DNA from 3 places in the Paenibacillus sp. SEL3 genome. Region 1 is predicted to be linked to each of the others. Evidence: predicted binding sites of a transcription regulator. Region 1 holds the regulator's gene; each other region holds the start of a gene.
What was found. Region 1 encodes Rex, which represses fermentation and respiration genes when NADH is low (regulators of the CRP and FNR family bind a similar motif). Its sites were predicted from a motif close to TTGTGAAATATTTCACAA; they were not measured.
Positions count from the first base shown of each region.

Region 1 (5,571 bases):
GCACGAGTACGTGCCTCCCTGAACAACTCACGAACACGACCTGCTCCAACACCAACGTACATTTCAACAAATTCACTACCTGAGGCTGCAACAAAAACAGAATTAGTATAGTGTGCCGCTGCCTTAGCCATCAGTGTTTTTCCTGTTCCCGGAGGACCTGTGAGCAAAACGCCTTTTAATGGACGGATACCAAACTTGGAGATTTCATCATGTCGATTCAAAAAATCCAAGGCCTCACGCAGCTCCTGCTTAGCGCTTTCTTGCCCACCGATTTCCTCAAAAGTCAGCTTGTCCGGGCCATTTTTTTTACGTTTACGTTCTTGCCCAGCACCTACGGCCAAGCCTCCACGAGCATGCATGAGCATTAACAAGCCGCTGAACATCACACCAGCAACTAGAAGAGGGATAATATTTACCCCAATAAAAACGAGAAATATAATGGTTACCGGCACAATGCCGATTAATATTTCCTTGATCCATCTAGGCATTAGGCCATACCCCCATCTGCTGAGATTGACGTGGCAAAACGATAAACTTGGTCGCTTTCCCTTCGCTGAGTCGGATATAGACATTGTTCGAATCCATGTCGGTATCAGCTTTGATACCCGTCTTTTTCTTTTTCATATGCTCAACTGTAGATGAAATTTGAGTATACTTTCTATTTTCCATCGCTTCGGCTACAGGAAACATAGCCTCAGACCACCATTGATTCAGTGCTGTATTGGAACGGTCTGCAATATCGAGCTTAATGGTGCGGCTGCCAATGATGGATTGTCCTTTTTGCTTAACTACATCGACCAATCCGGCCACATCCGCCTGCGGTTTGAGATCTAGTTTCAATACAACCTGATCCTGTTTAATATCTATTTGAGCGCTTGTCACGCCTGGATATTGAGAAACCAGTTTTTCCAGAGGACTTTGCATTGTAACCTGACGGTAAATGAACCATCCCCCAAATAGCAGCAAAGCTGCCAAAACTGCCGCCACAACGATAGGAACTGCACGCAATTTCAAACAACATCCTCCTCTCAAAATGTAAAACTCAGAAGAAACGGGACGAATGTCAACAAACAACCAAATTGCATGATCTTACAGTGATCAGCAATTCTTTTTTCTATCATTTTTGTCTATCACTTATAAAATATAGTATATCATAACGTATATCTAAAATCGAAGGCAATGTGTGGAGGAGTTGTGATGAGGCAAAATCTTTGGTTATGGTGGAGGTGGGACGCTGCGTGTAGGATTTGATCTTACGATCGCTGTTGCCCGCCATAAAGATGAATTTGCCTTAGGAGAGAAGTTGGGTAGGTAAAGATGCTTCGCTGGCATTCAGCTCATCTTTACGGCATAGCAAGACTAAAAGACGTAAATACGAATTTCATCGCATTTACGTCTTTTTCTTGAGCTTTTAATCATTTACTAGTCATTCATTCCACATCTGCTGATCCTCAACCAGCTCAGTTATTGGGCAAAGTATACTTTACCCCCGTCGCTCCCCCATCTGAAAAACGGTAAAAGGCATAGTAATGATGGCTTCCATCATCGTAAAACAGCTGCCACACATATTCGCCATTGAACACACTCGGCTGGAGGCTTACAATTTTTACACCTGGAAGCTGCTGCTGAATTAGCGACGTCATTTTTTGCTCGTCGACTCCGTTCTTCAGCAGCTCGGTATGAACACCGCTATTATCTGCGGCAGGTACGTTAGGTTGTCCCTCCACTTTTTGAAAAGGAACCCATACCATTATATTTTCATTCTGTGCATTTTTCCCTTGAACCACCCAATATACCTGATCCCACACAGACTTCCATGTTTGAGTCGTGCTAACCAGACCACCTGATTGCTTGGCCTTAATGATAGCGGCATTTTTCTCAGCCACCTGGTCTTGAGTAACATAGGAATAATACCAGAAAATGCTGACCAGGATCAGTATCACGGCCAAAATGGCGACCGCTATCCATTTTTTCTTATTTTTCAAACCCGTGCTTCCTCTCTAAGGGGATGTGACACCTGAATTAGCGCGACAGCAGCCCTTCAAAGGCGGCTTGTGCCTCATGTTTGATACGTTCCTCGTCCATAGTCAGGCATTCGCCGTTTTTCACAACCTGACGACCGTCTACCCACACATGAGCCACGTCCTTGGCGCTTGCAGAGTATACCGCATGGGAAATAAGATCTGTACGCGGCAAGAAATGTGCCTGATTCAGATCCAACGCGATAAAGTCAGCCTTGTTGCCTGCTGCCAACGCTCCTACTTCTTTTAAACCAATCGACTTTGCACCGTATTCTGTTGCCAGACGCAGCGCTTCACTTGCAGGAACTGCCGTAGGGTCACCGGATACACCCTTGTGAATAAGTGCTGCCAGACGCATTTCCTCGAACATATCCAGGTTATTATTGCTGGCAGGACCATCCGTTCCGAGAGAAACCGTAACCCCTGCACGCAGCAATTCAGGCACTCTTGCCACACCACTTGCCAGCTTCAAGTTGCTGCCAGGATTGTGGGAAACCGCTACACCACGTTCTGCCAGTAAAGCTATTTCTTCGTCGTTCAAATGAACGCCATGGGCAACAAGCGAAGGACGGGAGAAAAAGCCAAGCTTATCCAAGTGTGCAACCGGACGCAAACCGTAGTCGCGTACGTTTTGCTCTACTTCGGCGATCGTCTCAGACATGTGCGTATGCAGTGGCAAGTCCAGATCATGCGCAGCTTGTACGAATTTTTCAATAAACGCAGGTGGACATGTATATGGCGCATGCGGTGACATCATCGTTGTAATACGGCCGTCTGCTTTACCGTGCCAGTTACGCGCAAAAGTCACGGCCTCTGCCAGCTTGATTCGCTGTTCTTCCTCCGAACATAGTCCAATTGCTCCACGCATCAGACTTGCACGAATACCTGACTCTTCAGCCACACGAGCCACCTCATCCATATGATCGTACATATCGAGGAAGGTTGTTGTTCCACCTTTCAGCATTTCCAGCACAGACAAGGACGTACCCCAGTACACGTCTGTAGATGTAAACTTGGCTTCCATAGGCCACATTTTTTCCTGAAGCCATACTTGAAGTGCCAAATCATCTCCATGCCCACGCAGTAGAGACATCGCCGCATGACCATGAGTATTGATCAGACCAGGTAAAAACAATAGCCCTTTACCATCGATCGCTTCCGTCTCTTCCTCACCCGCAGGCAAGGTTTCGCCAATATAAGTAATACGACTATCCTCCACAATCATAAAACCATGGACTACCCCTGCTTCTGGTCCATTTACGGCAAAAGATCCGTTTTTAATCATCCATTTATTCACTGTCATATTGTGCTTCTTCCTTTCCGTCCTCCAAATAATAAGCGAGGCTAAGCAAATCAGTTGTAAAGTCTGTGGCATGAATCCGAATGTTGGCTGGTGCCTTGAGAGTAGTCGGTGCAAAGTTCAGGATCGCTCCAATTCCGCTATCAATAAGCCTATCAGCCACGTGCTGTGCTTCAAAATCAGGTACGGTAATAATCCCGATTCGAATGTTTTTTTCTTTCACAGTCGCTTCCAGTTCATCCATCGGTTGCACGACCAATGTATTGATCTTGGTTCCTACCTTATCCGGAAACGCATCAAATACCGCCACAATCTTCATATTGTCTTTTAAATAAGCGTTATAATTCGAAAGGGCTTGCCCCAGATTACCCGCTCCGACCAATACTACATTAATTTGTTGGTCGATTTTCAGGATATGGCGTATTTTCTCAATGAGATAAGAAACATCATAACCGATACCCTTCCGACCAAAATCTCCAAAATAAGCAAGATCTTTACGGATTTGGGCCGGGTTCAAATCTAGCCTCTGTCCCAGCTCTTGAGAAGAGACCGTAGCCACCTCCCGTTTGTGCAGTGCATTCAGATAACGTAAATATACGGGTAACCTCCGTACGACAGCCTCTGAAATTTTATCTGATTTCATACTTGCTCCCCCTAATTGTAACGAACATACTTATGTCCGTCCGTTATGCCTCTGTCTCCGGGGCGGATTGGAGCCATTCGGCGATGCGGGGCACCATTTGCTCCGATGGCATATGCTCCATTTTTGGTCCCGGTAACGAGTACAAAAAGTGCTTTCCGTAATAGGATTCAATCACACGCGTATCATAAACGATAACGACCCCGTGGTCGTTCGCTGTACGTACCAACCGACCAAATCCCTGTTTGAAGCGAATGACCGCTTGCGGTACAGACAGCTTCATAAATGGATTCTTCTTCTGCTGCTGGAGCAGTTCGCTTTTTGCCTCCAGCAGCGGGTGATTCGGCGGTTGAAACGGCAAGCGAACAATGGCTAGACAAGTCAGAGCCTTCCCCGGAATATCGACGCCTTCCCAGAAACTGCTGGTCCCCAGCAATACAGAAGCTTTCGCTTCCTGAAACCGGCGGGTTAGCTTGCTGCGACTTCCACTGTCCACACCTTGTCCCAGCACAGTAATTTCGCTGGATGCTAAGGCCTCTTTGAGCGGCTCATACACTTGCCGGAGCATCCGATAGGACGTAAACAGAACGAGCATTCTCCCACGTGTCGCCTGAGCAGTCGCTCCTAGAGAGCTAACGAGCATATCTACAAAATGCGCATCTCCTACACTGCCCTTCACACTTGGGAAATCCCGTGGAATAACCAGCAACACCTGATCCCTGTAATTAAAGGGTGACGGGAGCTGCGAAGTCATCAGCCGCTCTTGATCTGCGGCCTCCTGTAAGCCGAGCTGATCGATCATGTACTGAAACGACTTATCTACCGACAAGGTAGCAGAAGTCAGAATAATGCTTCTTTTTTTGTCAAAAAACATTTCTTTCAACTGGCGGCTCACATCGACGGGTACCGCATAAAATTGCAATGATTTACTACGGAATTGCCCGCTTGCCTCGAGCCAGTATACGGTTGTTTCATCATCGAGTCGGATAAAAAAGCGCAAATTTTCTCGAATCCCCGCCAAATCCTTGAGCAGACCCGTGATATCTGTAATAAGGCTATCCGCCGCATAATCGTCATGTTCTTCCTTGACGTCCAGCATCAGCTTGTCGCCCTTGCGCAAAATTTCGCTCATCGTTACATATAGCTGATTTTCCAAAGCTCCCGCCTGATCCCACTTTGCAGGCTTGGCCGAAGGTTTGAGACGGGAAGAAAACTGTCCTGTTTCACCCGGTGTCGCATCACTTCGCTCCGGCAACATGCCAAACAGCTTGTCGCTTAGCAGGTCCCAAGTTTCCTTCACCTCTAACACGAGCGGATACAGCTGGTCGATAGTTGAGGCCCAATCTGCCGACTTCTCGTGCCCCGATTTCGCCAACTGTTGACGAAGTGAAGGCAGTTGTCCATTCTTGCTGTCTTTGAACAGTCGCGTCAGTGTATGCACGAGTGTGAAATATTTCATATGCATACCTAGGTGTTTACCAGCTACTTCCTCCAGGTGATGGGCTTCATCTATCACCAGATGTTCATAGCTCGGCAATAACTGATGACTGGCTTTGACGTCTGTGAACAACTTAGAGTGATTCGTAATAACAACATCCGCTATTCCTGCT
Region 1 covers NZ_CM137725.1:72,919-78,489, forward strand. Annotated here, with positions in the region: gene ACYCS5_RS00340 (AAA family ATPase) at 1-488, opposite strand, end outside; gene ACYCS5_RS00345 (hypothetical protein) at 481-1,014, opposite strand; gene ACYCS5_RS00350 (cell wall elongation regulator TseB-like domain-containing protein) at 1,461-1,985, opposite strand; gene ACYCS5_RS00355 (amidohydrolase) at 2,023-3,324, opposite strand; gene ACYCS5_RS00360 (redox-sensing transcriptional repressor Rex) at 3,311-3,964, opposite strand; gene dinG (ATP-dependent DNA helicase DinG) at 4,008-5,571, opposite strand, start outside.

Region 2 (5,571 bases), 3.2 Mb from region 1:
TATCAGCCAAATGACCTAACAAACCTGGATCTTGGTGTGTATACCCATTATGATCCTGTTGGAACACCGTTGAAGTTGCTACGACATTCAATGATGGGATATCTGCACGCCATCCTTGATCCGTTGCTTTACGCAGCCACTTAAAGTGTTGGGTGATCATTGAGTCAACCACACGCAGGAAAGCTTCGTAACTTGCAAAGAAACCATGACGACCAGTTAACACATAACCTTCTAGCAATCCTTCAGCTTGGTGTTCGGATAATTGAGAATCAATTACACGACCATAGGATGATAAGAATTCATCATTAGGTTCAATAATTTGGTCCATCCATTGGCGTTTGGTTACTTCAAAAACAGGAGCCAAGCGATTAGACATTGTTTCATCCGGTCCGAAGATTCTGAAATTACGATTTTGTTCATTTAAGACAACCACATCTTTAACGTATTTCCCTAAAACCGACATATCTTGCGCAATCACTTTACCAGGTACGGAATTATCCAGCGCATAGTTACGGAAATCCGGCAATTTCAAGTCTTTAATGAGGTTCCCCGCATTCGCAACAGGGTTCATTCCCATACGTTTATCGCCTGTGGGCAGAATTTCAGCAAGCTCAGAGTTTAAACGACCGTTTTCGTCGAACAATTCCTCTGGTCTGTAGCTATTCAACCATTCTAACAAAGCAGGTGCGTGCTGCATATTTTTTTGATCAACCGGAATTGGAACCTGATGGGCACGGAATGAATTTGTATTCGGCACGTTGTCCCATTCCTTTGGACCCGTCCAGCCTTTAGGTGAACGGAATACAATCATCGGCCACGCTGGACGAGTAAGATCATTATTTTCACGCGCATTCTTTTGAATAGCTTCAATTTTCTCGATGGCCGTATCCAATACTTTCGCCATTTCTGGATGCATGTGATCCGGATTTTCACCTTCAACAAAGAATGGCTCCCAGCCCAAACCTTTAAAGTATGAGGTCAATTCTTCTTTCGATTGACGAGACATAATCGTTGGGTTACTAATCTTAAAGCCATTCAAGTGCAAGATTGGCAGCACTGCACCATCCGTGATCGGGTTGATAAATCTGTTAGAGAACCACGAAGCGGCTAGTGGACCCGTTTCAGCTTCGCCATCACCAATAACAACAGCCGAAATCAGATCAGGATTATCCAGAATGGCACCTACACCATGAGAAAGGGAGTAGCCTAATTCTCCACCTTCATGGATAGATCCAGGTGTTTCAGGAGCAGCATGTGAAGCAATACCGCCAGGGAAAGAGAATTGTTTGAACAATTTCTTCATACCTGGGATATCTTGCGTAATTTGCGGATAGATTTCGGTGTAACTTCCATCCAGATATGAATTTGAAACCATAACCTGACCGCCGTGACCAGGGCCCTCAATGTAAAGCATGTTCAAATCATATTTATTAATAACACGATTTAGATGTGCATAAATAAAGTTTTGTCCTGGAATTGTGCCCCAGTGTCCAATAGGCTTAACCTTCACATCTGAATCTTTTAAAGGCTCTCTCAACAAAGGATTATCTTTTAAATAAAGCTGACCTACCGAAATGTAGTTCGTTGCACGCCAATATGCATCAAGTTTTTCTAAATATGTTTTAGATGAATAATCTGCTAACACGGGTGATAATGACATGGTGTCCACTCCCTAAGTAGTATTGTTTGTAATTTATTTCCGGAAATTTCATCTACATGTACATCATAACGCCGCGCCGATTAAATTCAACCTTTTTCACAAGTGATACGGTCCAATTTTGTGAAATTTTGAACATACTATGAAATATAAATTAAAAAGACAGTAAAAAAGCTCTTACATTAAAATATATAGAAGTATAAACCAATAAAATTTGTAATAACCGTTGCAATCGCAGGCTCCAATCCTTTTCTCAAAATTATAAAAAAAAGACCGGAGAATTCTCCAGTCTTATCATTAGTGAACCGATACAAAGGTATTAAATTTTAAATATTTGTAATGAAATCGCATATGAGAAAACTCAAATGGCGTACCGTTATCTAAAAAGAACACACCTTCCATAATACCTACAGGCTCATTTTCATTTAAATGTAGCAGCTTTTGATCATTCTCTTGGGACGGTTCTGCAAAAATGGATAAAAAAGATTTGGTGACGGCCAAGTTCCGCGAGTCTTCCAAATAATTAAAAATGGACCCCTCGATAATAGTCTGATTTAAATTCTGAACAATTTTAATAGGGATATAGCCTGTTTCAATCATAAAAGGATCATCATCAAACAAACGTAAGCGGACAATTTTGTATACAAAATCATGAGTCTCCAAGAACAAATCGCGCTGTAATTCTTCTGTTGGCGGAATGACCCCAAAACTCAGTACTTTGATTTTTGGCTTTTTACCATGCATTTGAAAATTATCAGTGACTCCTAGATTAGAGCCTTCGTAGTTAAAGATAGATTCATTTCTTATGTATAATGGATTAATAAATGTCCCGGAACCTTGTTTTTTAAAAATAATTCCGACATTCTCCATTTTAGTCAGAGCACGTTTAATTGAACTACGACTAACCTGGTAAGTCTCACTAAGACTACGTTCATCTGGCAATCTCATATCTGCAAACTTTCCAGCAAAGATTTTCATCTTGAGATCGTCAATAATTTGCTTATAGACAAATTGTGTCATATAGTACTCCTCTTTCAGGTCTTCTATAACTCCATATAGTTTACCATAACTTGCCCATTTCATCTCATGTTTGTTTCTGTATGCTGAGTGGGCTTTCAGCGGATAGGAAACGCCCGCGCTTTTACTTTACATCTCTATGCATAATACCATGATTATACATACATAACACCACTGAACGTACCTGCAAATTAGCAGGAAATACAGAACTCCCACCTTAACTTCCGCGATAAGACCAAGCCTGTTTCGAACCTTGAGGGATGTTTGACTAGACCAGGCTAAAATCCTTGAATACATTGTTATTATTTATCTTGTTCATACGTTCACTAATAAAAATGGTGGGGGGGAGATCATATTGGCTATCCGCTACAGCGTCATCATTCCAACCTATAATCGAGTCCAGCAATTGTTGCTTACACTCGCTTCATTTGAGACACAAACCTATCCAAAGCAACTATTCGAAGTCATTGTAGCTGATGACGGTTCTACAGACGGAACGAGAGAAATGGTCGAAGACTTCAAAGCATCCTATCCTCTTATCTATGTGTCACATCAGGAACAACGCGGTCGATCTGCCGTTCGAAATTTGGGACTGCGCCGTGCAAGAGGGCTATACATCATCTTCTGCGACGCTGACTTTGTAGTATTACCGGAATTTATTAGGATCGTGAGCCGTTATCACCGTAAATATCCCAAGTCCGTGCTTTCAGGCATTCCTCACTCGTGGGACGATGCTTTTACCCATTATTACCCTGACTTTTCTCCTGAAGAAAAAGAACAATGTCGCAACATACTTACGCAGTCCAACTTATGGAATGCTGACTATGAAGCAGCAAACGAAATTACTCCGATCATAACCCCAGAAGATATCCTTCACCAAACGGGTGCACTGTCTAAAGTAGTTAGTCCCACAAGGGTTCCTCCGAATACGCAGAAACAATTTGCCTCAACGGACGTAGCCCCCTGGATGCTGCTGGTTACTCGTTGTGTAGCCATCAAACGCAGTCACTTGATTCGTATTGGAGGTTTCAATGAACGGTTTGTGCTCTATGGACTCGAGGACTGGGACCTTGGCTATAGACTACATCGCTTGAAGATTCCTTTTTATTGCATCAAAGAGGTGGTCGGATATCATCAGGAACATCCAACCTATCTTAGAGGTAACGTGTTAAATACGGAAAATCTGAGAATCATGTATGAAACCTACGGATTCCATGACTCCTCGTTAAATTTATTTGCCCTTATCCCTCCATCCGAGGATTTTGAGACCTACAAAAATACGTTGCGGGTATTGCGCAGGGGATTCCGCTCTAGGTTAACACGCTCATCAGCACTGTTATTAAGAAGAACACTACACATTGCAGCCAAACAGTTCTACGATCAAAGCCATACTCATGCATACAAAAAGTCATTACACTTGATAAAAAAGAAAGCAGCGAACCGGAAAAGTCGAGTCGCTCACGTATTACGAGAAATGCTAGTGAAGTCTGAAAAGCTGGTGGAATAGCAAGAGGCCGGAAGGTCCCGAGACACATGAATCTTTCCCGAAATAAAAAGACTCCTCCATATGAGAGCAGGCCAAACTCGGCAAGCTATCTTATGGAAGAGTCGTATGCAACTTTTACTTACTTTTGTTTTTCCGTTAATGTTCTCACTTTAATAGGATGCAGATTCGCCTCGATTTGAGCCTGTTGCGGTTCATACCACTCTGGTAGCATTAATTTCTGCCCCATAGATTCAGCAGGTTCATCGTTAGCAAATCCCGGTGGATCTGTAGCAATTTCAAATAGGATGCCGCCCGCTTCTCTGAAATATATAGCATTAAAATATTGGCGGTCTATGATTGGAGTCGGCTGATAGCCATAATGCTGGACTGCGCTTCTCCATTCTTCATGTTGTTCGAAATCTTTTGCACGCCATGCAATGTGATGTACCGTGCCTGCTCCACCAAAGCCTAAACCCATTTTGGCGAGTGGGACATCCACGATGTTGCCGATTTCTCCTACGGACTGATAACGCGCATATTCGGCGTCTTCAGCGATTTTCGTAAATCCGAGTATGCTCTCCAATGCATCCATCGTTCTCTGTGGATTGACACTAAATAGCACGGCACCTCCAAACCCCTTAATTGCTTTATCGGCTGAAATGCCACCGTAAGACCAAGTACTATTCGCTCCCTCTTCACGTTCAACAAGCTCAAGACGTAAACCCTCATTATCCTCGAATTGGAGATATTGTTCAGAAAAACGGCTCGTTTTCGTAACTTGAATATCCAAGCTTTGCAAACGATGCTGCCAAAAATCAAGTGAACCTGGGGGTACTACATACGAGGTTATGCCCACCTGGCCACCTCCGATTCGCCCTTTGAGAGTTCCTGGTGCAGGAAAAAAGGTAATGATCGTTCCAGGACTCCCTGCATCGTTGCCAAAGTACAAGTGGTAAACCTCAGGAGCATCGAAGTTGATCGTTTTCTTCACTAACCGAAGTCCCAGGACTCCGGCATAGAAGTCGACATTTTCCTGCGGATTACCGGCAAAAGCAGTAATATGATGGATACCTGTAGTTTGAAGTGACATATGAAACCCTCCTTTAATCGTAGGAACCTTTATTTTTTGTTGTTGATGACTTTTAATGACCTAAACATCATGTTTTATCTAAGTATTGCATCAATGGAATATGAACCTGCTCCTGTCAACGCAATACCGATTACAACTGCAATAAGAACTAGCGGATATTCATAGCCATTAGCCGTTGCCCAGATCCCATTTTGGCCATGTACTTTGAAAATTGCTCCGAGCATAGTCGCCGTAATCAACAATGCAGCCAGTGGAGTGAGCAATCCTACAGCAAATAGAGCTCCTCCCAACAATTCCATCAACCCAGCAGCCACTGCCATG
Region 2 covers NZ_CM137725.1:3,444,927-3,450,497, reverse strand. Annotated here, with positions in the region: gene ACYCS5_RS15955 (phosphoketolase family protein) at 1-1,660, opposite strand, end outside; gene ACYCS5_RS15950 (GntR family transcriptional regulator) at 1,955-2,677, opposite strand; gene ACYCS5_RS15945 (glycosyltransferase) at 3,030-4,181, shown strand; gene ACYCS5_RS15940 (ring-cleaving dioxygenase) at 4,300-5,250, opposite strand; gene ACYCS5_RS15935 (DoxX family protein) at 5,325-5,571, opposite strand, start outside.
Region 2: the regulator Rex is predicted to act here: its motif matches at 1,779-1,796, upstream of ACYCS5_RS15955 (phosphoketolase family protein).

Region 3 (5,571 bases), 1.5 Mb from region 1:
TAAAAGGCTGAGGGAGATGGCGAACCGACGGTATCCGGGTATGGTAGAGCTGATGAATGCGTATCATCAATACAAGGATTTTAATGAGTATACTCAGCAATATAGAGAAGTTGCTACCATCCGGTTCTATTCGTACAATCCGACGCTTGTCAATAATCTGGAGTTTATTCCAGTGGACTCTAACATTGAGCGGCAGCAGTGGTTCCAGACGGCTTTGAAGGGGACGGCGATTAACTGGTTTTACATTCAGGATAAGGAGGATAACCCGGTTAATCGCTTAAGCCTGGTACGGCAAATTCCATTTCCCGAATACAATACCAAGGGAGTTCTGATGATATCGCTGAGCCAGACCGAGTTGAATCATATGCTGAGCAAGGAGCCTTTTGAAACATTGATTGCGGATCGTAACGGGATTGTGGTCGCAGCTACTCGTCCGCAGTCGGTGGGGCAGACGTTGGGCGATTTACATTTGGGCTTTGATGTCCAGCGTGCGGGTAAGGGGATATATGAAGCGAAAATCAACGGAATGCCCTCCAACATCATCGTGGATGAGCTGCTGCCCGCCTCCAGTGTGAGCGGATTTACGATTATTTCAGTGTTTTCGACGGAGCATATTGTACAGGGAGCCAACCGAATCAGCCTGATTGGTGCTTTATGTGTTCTTGCAGTGCTGGTTATGGCACTGATTCTGATCACCATCATTTCCTGGCTGATTACCAAACGCCTACAGCGGTTGAGCTATGAGCTGGGTAAGGTAGCCGCGGGCGATTTTCATGTGGTATCGAGTGTGGAGGGAAGGGACGAGATCGGGGATTTATCCCGCCGTTTCAACTATATGGTGAGTAGTATTCGCCAACTCATGGCGCAGGTCTATGAGACGAGTGAGCACAACAACAGGCTGGAATTGGCACAAAAGGATATCAAGTTAAAAATGATGGCCAGCCAAATTAATCCACACTTTCTGTTTAATGCATTAGAATCTATTCGAATGAAAGCACATCTGAATGGGGAAGCGGAAATTGCAACGACGGTGCGTTTGCTTGGCAGGCTGATGCGCCGGAATCTGGAGATTGGCAGTGGTAAAACGACGGTACTACAGGAGCTGGATATGGTGCGATCCTATTTGCAAATTCAGCAGTTCAGATTTGGAAATCGCTTGATCTATGAAGTGAATTTGGAAGAAGATGCGACGGACATGTCGATTCCTCCCTTAATCATACAACCGCTGGTGGAAAATGCGGTCATTCATGGACTGGAAAATAAGGAAGAGCCGGTTACCGTGAAGGTAAATATTGCAATAGAACAAAGAAAGTTGAAAATTAAAGTAGAAGATGACGGGATCGGCATGGAAGCTGGGCAACTGACCCGTCTGCTAGCTCGGATCAGGGGGACGGATGAGCCAGAAGGGAGCAGTATTGGCCTGCGTAATGTACATCAACGTCTGACATTGATGTATGGTGAACGTTATGGATTGCATATTGAAAGCGCATTACAAGTAGGAACAACCGTATACTTTTCCATACCAAGGGAGGAAGAGTCGAATGTATAAAGCGATGATTGTAGATGACGAGCCAGCGATTCGTGAAGGATTGTCCTCCATTATTGACTGGGGGGATTGTGGCTTCCGTATTGTCGATACGGCAGGGAATGGACGCGAGGCTCTGGATAAGTTCGGAGAGCATCGGCCGGAGCTAGTCATTGTAGATATTCGTATGCCCGGGATGAGTGGACTGGAGGTTATACGTAGTATACGTGAAAAGAACGGGGAGCCGTATCATTTTCTCATATTAAGCGGATATGCAGACTTTGATTATGCACGGCAAGCCATGGGCTTCGGAGTAGATGGCTATCTACTGAAGCCAGTTGATGAGGAAGAAATGACGACAGAGTTGAAGCGGGTACGGCAAAACATTGAGGATGAGAAAGAAGTCGGCAAATGGGGAAGTCCGCCTTCTCATGAGCGTAATTGGATCGAAGCTCTATTGTTTCCGGTTCATCGAGAGTATACTCGTAATGCTGTAGAAAGCAGCAATTCTCTGCACAGAGCATCCAAGCAGGCTGAACATCAAAGCGGTAACGGAAAACATGGACAACAGCCAGCGTTACCAGCATTGGACTGGAGTAGCTATCAGATTATTCTGATAGATTTACGTATACCTGACTGGGATCGGCAAGCCCGGCAGTCGGCAGCAAAGCAGCGACTAACAGAAATGTGCCATGAGCAAGGCAGAGGTATCGTGTTTGAGGCTGGAATATATGTGGGTCTTTTGCTTCCCGCCACGTTAAAAACGGAGAGAGATGCTGTTCAGTTACTGGCTGCTTGGCGACAGGAGCTAAAGGCGTGGGCTACGGAAATTTATGTGGCTGCCGGTGATCCTGTAGCCAGTCTTAGCGACATTCCCAGATCTTTTGAGCAGGCACTACGATTGTTAGAGCGTACGTTTTTGTTCCGGGCAGAAAGAGTCATGCTTTCCGGAGACCTACACAAATTGGAGACAGTCGAGACTGAGATGAGTGGAACGTCTGATAGTGTCACAGATGATCCCATACGTTATGCAGAAAAGCTGTACTATGCGCTAGATATGGCTAATAGTGCAGCTGCAACCCGTGTCATTAAGGAAATGGAAGGCCAATTTCCACGTATTTATCGTACAGAATCCGCAATCAAGGCGGCGTTCGCCCAAACATTCACACTGGCGTTGAACAAGTATGCAGCCGGACAGGATCACAGCCGAACCGTGCTGGAGGAGCACTCCAGCTTTATAACCGATGTATATGCTTATTCCACATTGGGCGAGCTGGTGGATCACTCGCTGGAGCATGTGTTGCAATGGATTGGACAGACTGATCCCGGTGGCAAGGACATCATCATGAAACAAATGATTGACTTTATTCATAGTCATTATGATGAAAATTTGCGATTGGAGTTACTGGCAGATATGTTTAATTACAATAGTGGCTATTTGGGCAAATTGTTCAAAAGTCATACTGGCGAGGCCTTTAATGCCTACCTGGATAAGGTGAGGATTGAGCGAGCAAGGGAGTTGCTTGCACAAGGAATTAAGGTACACCAGGTGGCGGAACGCGTAGGGTATGCGAACGCAGATTATTTTCATAGTAAATTTAAAAAGTATGCTGGAATGTCACCTTCCTCCTATCGTAATCGGGTTCAAAAGAACGGAGGAACAGATGGCTGTTGATAGAATCCCTAGGTATAACGCTATGAAGTCTCTCTTGCAGATGTCGGAGGTACAACCTTCGAACGAAGAGGGGCTCTTTTTTATGGTGAAAAAACAGATAGATCAATCGAAAATGTCACATTTATTATGGAGTTTAGGTCGTTTTCATCAAATCGCCATCGTTATGACACAACTTTGACACGATGTTCACATTTTTGATTCTATTTCATTTAAATTTATTCTATATAATGGGGATAATCTGAAGCCGGATCATGATAACCATAGTGAAGGTAGTTGAGTGATTCATTTTCTAAAAAAGTGACCGCTGCATATGTAAGAATGTGAATACTATCACAAATGTAGAAGACTTCAGATTACAGACACTATAAATCAATGTTAAGAGAAGTGTAGGGGGAGGAGCAACATCATGGACGTATTGGATTTGGCACGGTTGCAGTTTGCAACCACAACGATTCTTCACTTTGTTTATGTGCCGATCTCCATTGGATTGTCGTTATTGGTGGCAATTATGGAGACTATGTATGTTATCAAGAAAAATGACTTGTACAAAAAAATGGCTCAATTCTGGGGAACGTTTCTGCTGATTAACTTTGCACTGGGCGTAGTCACCGGGATTTTGCAAGAATTCCAGTTCGGGATGAACTGGTCGGACTTTTCCCGTTTTGTGGGTGATGTATTCGGTACGCCGCTGGCAATTGAAGCACTGCTTGCATTTTTCCTAGAATCGACCTTTATCGGATTATGGGTGTTCGGTTGGGAAAGATTGTCCAAAACGGTCCATCTAATTTGTATGTGGTTGGTATCGATCGGTACGATGTTATCGGCATTGTGGATTCTAGCTGCTAATTCATTCATGCAACGTCCAGTAGGATATGAGATTCAAAATGGACGTGCAGAAATGAAAGATTTTGCCGCTTTGTTAACAAACGAACAACTGTTATGGGAATTTCCACATACATTGTTTGCTGCTTTTGCAACGGGGGCATTTCTGATCGCGGGTATCAGTGCATGGAAGCTGATGCACAAAAAGAATATGGACTTTTTTAAACCTTCTTTTAAATTGAGTATTATTGTTGCCTTAATCAGTGCCATTGCTATTCCTTTGTTTGGTCATGGACAGGCTCAATATTTGGTGAAAACACAACCGATGAAGATGGCTGCCAGTGAGGGATTATGGGAGAACAGTGGTGACCCCGCTCCTTGGACCGTTATCGCATGGATTGATCCTGGAAACAAGGGAAATACCTTTGAGATTAAAGTTCCTTTTGCTTTGAGTTTTCTATCCTATAGTAAATTTACCGGCTCTGTGCCTGGTATGAATGAGCTGCAAGCCCAATATGAAAAAACGTATGGTCCGGGCGATTATATCCCGCCAGTACGTACCACGTTTTGGAGCTTCCGCATTATGATTGCGGCTGGATGTGGCATGATTGCACTCGCCTTATACGGGGCTTACCTGACGTTCCGTAAAAAGCTGGAAGGTTCACATCGCTGGTTCTTCCGTCTGATGATATGGGGGATATCCCTTCCATTCATTGGGAATACTTCAGGTTGGATCATGACTGAAATAGGTCGCCAACCGTGGACGGTATTTGGTTTGCTTCAAACGAAAGATTCTGTTTCGCCTACAGTTGTGGCAGGAGAAGTGCTATTCTCGTTCATCTCATTTACCACATTGTATTTAATTTTAACAGGTGTGCTGGCGTTTCTGTTTTACCGTACGGCTCGCAAAGGTCCAGATATTGAGCCACATCAGCAAACGGTAATTCATGATCCTTTTGCTCAAGGGGGTGACACCATTGTCGCTAAATGATTTATGGTTCTTATTGATCGCTGTGCTGTTTACGGGCTTCTTTTTTCTGGAGGGCTTTGATTTTGGCGTAGGAATGGCCACAGGATTGGTGCCGCGTAATGACCAACAAAAACGTTTGATGATCAATACGATTGGTCCATTCTGGGATGCCAACGAAGTGTGGCTGATTACAGCAGCAGGTGCAATGTTTGCCGCTTTTCCGCATTTTTATGCGACTATGTTCAGCGGATATTATCTCGTATTTGTGTTTATTTTGCTAGGTTTGATCTTGCGTGGAGTTTCTTTTGAGTTCCGCGGAAAGGCTGAAGGAAAATGGTGGACAGGAACGTGGGATGCCTGCATTCTGATTGGCAGCTTTCTACCGCCGATGCTGTTCGGTATGGCTTTTGCGGCTTTGGTGAAAGGTGTACCTATTCAGCAAAACATGGATTTGAAAGCTGGATTTTCCGATGTATTCAATGGATATACCGTATGGATTGGACTGACAGTGGTCGGAATGTGCCTAATGCACGGACTGACGTTTATTTCTCTGCGGACGATTGGAGAAGTACGGGATCG
Region 3 covers NZ_CM137725.1:1,543,247-1,548,817, reverse strand. Annotated here, with positions in the region: gene ACYCS5_RS07410 (cache domain-containing sensor histidine kinase) at 1-1,549, shown strand, start outside; gene ACYCS5_RS07405 (response regulator) at 1,542-3,200, shown strand; gene ACYCS5_RS07400 (cytochrome ubiquinol oxidase subunit I) at 3,607-5,013, shown strand; gene cydB (cytochrome d ubiquinol oxidase subunit II) at 5,000-5,571, shown strand, end outside.
Region 3: the regulator Rex is predicted to act here: its motif matches at 3,519-3,536, upstream of ACYCS5_RS07400 (cytochrome ubiquinol oxidase subunit I).